One region of the Streptomyces sp. NPDC104581 genome, then DNA from elsewhere that is predicted to be linked to it. Evidence: riboswitches for the same ligand, from Rfam matches in the RefSeq annotation. Region 1 holds a riboswitch; the other holds the start of a gene.

Region 1 (2,195 bases):
CACCAGGTCGCCGGGGAGCAGGTCCGCCGTGGCGACGCGCGTGCCGACCTTCACCTGGTCCCAGGTCGTACGCGGCAGCTGGACGCCCGCCTCCTTCCACGCGGCGCCCGTCAGACCCGAGCAGTCGTAGGAGCTGGGGCCGGTGGCGCCCCACACGTACGGCTTGCCGATCTGCGCGCGGGCGAACGCGAGGACCTTCTCGGCCTTGGCCGCGTACGTACCGTCCGTGACACCCGAACCGCCGCCCGAGCCCGTGTCCGCGCCGCCTCCGGTCGCGGGCGCCTCCCGCTGCCGCGCCTCTTCCTGACGCCTGCGCTCCGCGGCCTCCTCCTTGGCCTTCGCCTCGGCCTTGCGGCGCGCCTCTTCCTCCTTCTTCCGCTCCAGCGCGGCGAGCCGCGCCTTCTCCTCGGCCGTGAGGTCCGACAGCAGCGAACGCGCCGCCGCGAGCTTGTTCTGGACCTTCTGCTTGCCGGCCTTGAGGGACGCCTGCGACTCCGTCAGCGCCTCCAGGCCCTTCGTCGCCTCGACGCGCTGCTCGGCCGCGGACCGCTGCTCCTTCTGGAAGTCCTCGACGGCCTCCTGCTGGCGGTCGGTCAGCCGGCCCATCAGCTGGGTCTGCTCGAAGTACGACTCCGGGCTGTCCGCGAACATCAGTGCGGCCGTGGGGCCGACCGCACCGGCGCGGTACTGCGCCGCCGCGTACGTACCGAGGGCGCGCCGCGCCTCGTTGACCTTCTCGGCGCTCTTGGCGACATCGTCCAGGACCCGGTCGACCGACCTGCGCTGCGTGTCGGTCGCCTCCTTCGCCTTGTTGTACTGCTGCGTCGCCGTACCGGCCTGCCGGTACAGGTCGTCGACCTTCTTCTGCACCTCTTCTATGGAGGGCTTGGGCTCCGCGGGCGCGGCGGTGGCGCTCTGCGTCGACAGCAGCGTGACCGAGGCGAGGGCGGCCGTCGTGAAACCGACGGCCGGTGTGTTCGCGCGCACGCCGGTACGGCCGCGCGATTTGCGGTGCGATGCCAAGGCAGGCATCTCCTTCCGTGGACCGCCTACCGGGTTAGCTGTCGGGTTCGGGCGGAACGGAAGGCTGCCCTACGGGCCGGGAACACGGCCCGATTCACCCCGGTGGAACATGGTGGGTCCCCGGTTCCGGACCCCCTTCGGGAAGCCCGGATTCGGCGCAGGCAGCCCGCTTGGCGCTGATCGCCGGTGGAGTACGGACGGCCTCGGCGTGCACGCTAGCCAATTCGTGGTGCCGCTGTGAAGGTTGGTGGCCGATATGCCCGATACATTTCCGTGACCTTTGCCGCACGCACTCGGCGGTGACCCCGCGAGGCCATGTGGCGGCGGGCTGTCAGTGCGGCACCCTAGACTCAGGAAGCGATGAGCAGCCTCTTTGACGACAGCTTCCTGGCGGACCTCCAGCCCTCGGCCGAGGAGCCCCCGCCGCCACCCGAGGACACCGCTCCGGAACAGGTGCCCGACGATCTCTTCGGAGGGAAGTTCGACGTGCCCCCGCCCAGGGATGCGTACCACCGAGACGGCGCGCCGCGCACGGTCGTGGACCCGGCGGCGCTGCTCGAAGGGCTGAACGACGAGCAGCGCGCCGCCGTCGTGCACACCGGGTCACCGCTGCTCATCGTGGCCGGGGCGGGCTCCGGCAAGACCCGGGTGCTGACGCACCGGATCGCGCATCTGCTGGGGACCCGCAGTGTGCATCCGGGCGAGATACTGGCGATCACGTTCACCAACAAGGCCGCGGGCGAGATGAAGGAGCGCGTCGGACAGCTCGTCGGACCGCGCGCCAACGCCATGTGGGTGATGACGTTCCACAGCGCCTGCGTGCGTATCCTGCGCCGGGAGTCGAAGCGGCTCGGCTTCACGTCCTCGTTCTCGATCTACGACGCGGCCGACTCCAAGCGGCTCATGGCCCTGGTCTGCCGCGATCTCGACCTGGACCCCAAGCGGCACCCCCCGAAGGCGTTCAGTGCCAAGATCTCGAATCTGAAGAACGAGCTGATCGACGAGGAGACCTTCGCCGGCCAGGCCACGGACCCCTTCGAGAAGACGCTCGCCGAGGCGTACCGGATGTACCAGGCGCGGCTGCGCGAGGCCAACGCGCTGGACTTCGACGACATCATCATGACGACGGTCCATCTGCTCCAGGCGTTCCCGGACGTCGCCGAGCACTACCG
Region 2 (2,195 bases), on a different contig from region 1:
GTTGCCGGTGGCTCCCACGCGTCCGATGGTCTCGCCGGTGGTGACCTTCTGGCCGGCGCCGACCGTCATCGAGGACAGGTGGGCGTACAGGATCTCCGTACCGTCGTCGAGCTCCAGCACGACGCGGTAACCGTACGACCCGGACCAGCCCGCCGACTTGACGGTCCCGGTGTGGACGGCCTTGGTGGGCGTGCCCGTGGGGGCCGCGAAGTCCAGGCCGGTGTGCTGGCCGGAGGACCACATGGAGCCGGTCTGGCCGTAGGTGGAGGTGAGCGTGTACGAGGAGGTGGGCAGCGAGAAGCTGGCGGCCAGCTTCTCCAGGCGCTCCTTCTCCGCCTTGGCCTCCGCCGCCTCCTTGGCCTTGCGCTTCTCCTCGGCCGCCTTCTCCTCCGCGTCGGTCTGCTGCTTCTTGGCCTCGGCCGCGGCCTGCTCGGCCGCGGCGGCCTCGGCGCTCGCCTTCTGGGCTGCGTCGGCCTCGGCCTGCTGCTGCTCCGCCTGCTGGAGGATGCGGGCGCGCAGCGCCTCGCCGGAGTCGGTGGTGCCCTGCTGGGCGTCCGCCGCGGTGAGGGCCGCCGTGGTGAGCGGGGAGGGCGTCTCGTCGCTCTTCTTGTCGCCGTCGGACATGAAAGTCCCGACGCCGGGAAGGGACTTGGCGTCGGGAAAACTGTCCGAGATCGCGTCGGGAAGTGATATCGAGACCGCTGGCTTGTCCTGGGCAGAGGCGATGCCTCCCGCGCCGACCGCGGCGATGACACCCACTCCGAGGACCGTGGAGCTGCGGGCGAGAGCGTTGCGCTGCTTGGCGACACGGTGCTTGCCGCGTACGGGACGGATGGATTCCGCGGTGGGATTCCACTCCTCCCAGTCCCTGCTCGCCTCGCCGTTGCTGTGATCGGTGCCGGTGAGCCGGCTGCCGGGGCCGAAATGGGCCGGGGCTGAGGCTTCGGGGGCAGGCCTGTTGGACGCCACTGGGGCGCTCTCCTTTCCTTCCTTCTCGCCTACCGGGTTAGCTGACGGGTTCGGAGCAGGAAGGTCTCCTACGGGCGTTCCTGACCGCACGAAGCGAACAAGAGGCGCCCGATTCACCCCAATTGGTGGTTCCCCGGTTTCCTCGCGGAATTCGGCGCGTGCGCACGGTGCCGTCTCTTTCGACGGCTGGGACAACCGCGCTGCGTTATCGAACGTTAATAGACGACCGGCGCTTATTCCAAGCTGTTCCGGGTGATCATTAGCGATGACGGGCAGGATCAACCGGCCCACAAGCGGGCACAATCGGGCGAGTTGATCGCCCTGCGGGCCGTGTGTGATCGCACACTCGAACTGACGGTGCGTCAAATGTTATGCGGAGTGGTGCGCTTCGACTACACAGCGTGCCGGACCGGATGACGACACCGCCCCGGCAACCGGTAGTCGGTGGTCGGTGGTCGGCCACCGGTGTTACGGGGAGCGCGACGGGGCGACCACGGGGCGACTCACGGCACGACGGGCATCGTCCTGCGCCGCTCCGGCTGCCCCGCTGCCGGCCGGCTGACCGCCAGCAGCGCCATGTCATCCGTACTGCCGCCGCCGGTGTGCAGCCGTACGTCCCCGACGATCGCCTCCAGCAGTTCGTCCGGACCGGGGAAGATCCGTCCCGCCAGCCGTTCGCGCGGGTTGTAGAAGACACCCGCCGCGTTGCGCGCCTCGGTGAGACCGTCCGTATAGAGCAGCAGCGTCGATCCGGACCCGTACGGGACCTCGTCCGCCCGGTCCGGCCACGCCCCCAACTCGCCCATTCCGAGCGGCAGCGCGGGGTCGGACGGGACCAGGACCGTCAGCGCGCCGTCGGCGGCGATCACCATCGGCTCCGGGTGCCCGCGGTTGACCACCCGCACCATGCCCTCGACGTGCGGGATCTCCGCCAGTACGGCGGTCGTGAACCCCTCGAAGAGATCGATCCCACTGCGCCGGGTGCCTTCGCGCGCCAGCGCCCGCTCCAGCCGCTGCGCGACCCCTTCGAGCGAGCTCTCCTGCTCGGCGGCCTCGCGGAAGGCGCCGATGACGACGGCCACGGTCTCGACCGCGCCCATGCCCTTGCCGCGTACGTCACCGACCACCAGCCGCACCCCGTACGCCGTGTCCTGGACGGCGAACAGGTCACCCCCGATGAACGCGCCCTCCTCGGCCGCCTCGTAACGGGCCGCGATATGCAGCCC

Evidence for each region. A riboswitch is a leader RNA that binds a small molecule or an ion and turns the genes downstream of it on or off. The one in region 1 is predicted to bind cyclic di-AMP.
Region 2: linked by a shared signal. The riboswitch ahead of ACZ61E_RS20920 (M23 family metallopeptidase) and the one ahead of ACZ61E_RS04180 (C40 family peptidase) in region 1 are both predicted to bind cyclic di-AMP.

Annotation. Positions count from the first base shown of each region.
Region 1 covers NZ_JBVJNN010000003.1:198,993-201,187, forward strand. Annotated here, with positions in the region: gene ACZ61E_RS04180 (C40 family peptidase) at 1-1,032, opposite strand, end outside; cyclic di-AMP (ydaO/yuaA leader) riboswitch at 1,031-1,191, opposite strand; gene pcrA (DNA helicase PcrA) at 1,384-2,195, shown strand, end outside.
Region 2 covers NZ_JBVJNN010000025.1:17,484-19,678, forward strand. Annotated here, with positions in the region: gene ACZ61E_RS20920 (M23 family metallopeptidase) at 1-969, opposite strand, end outside; cyclic di-AMP (ydaO/yuaA leader) riboswitch at 981-1,136, opposite strand; gene ACZ61E_RS20925 (PP2C family protein-serine/threonine phosphatase) at 1,473-2,195, opposite strand, start outside.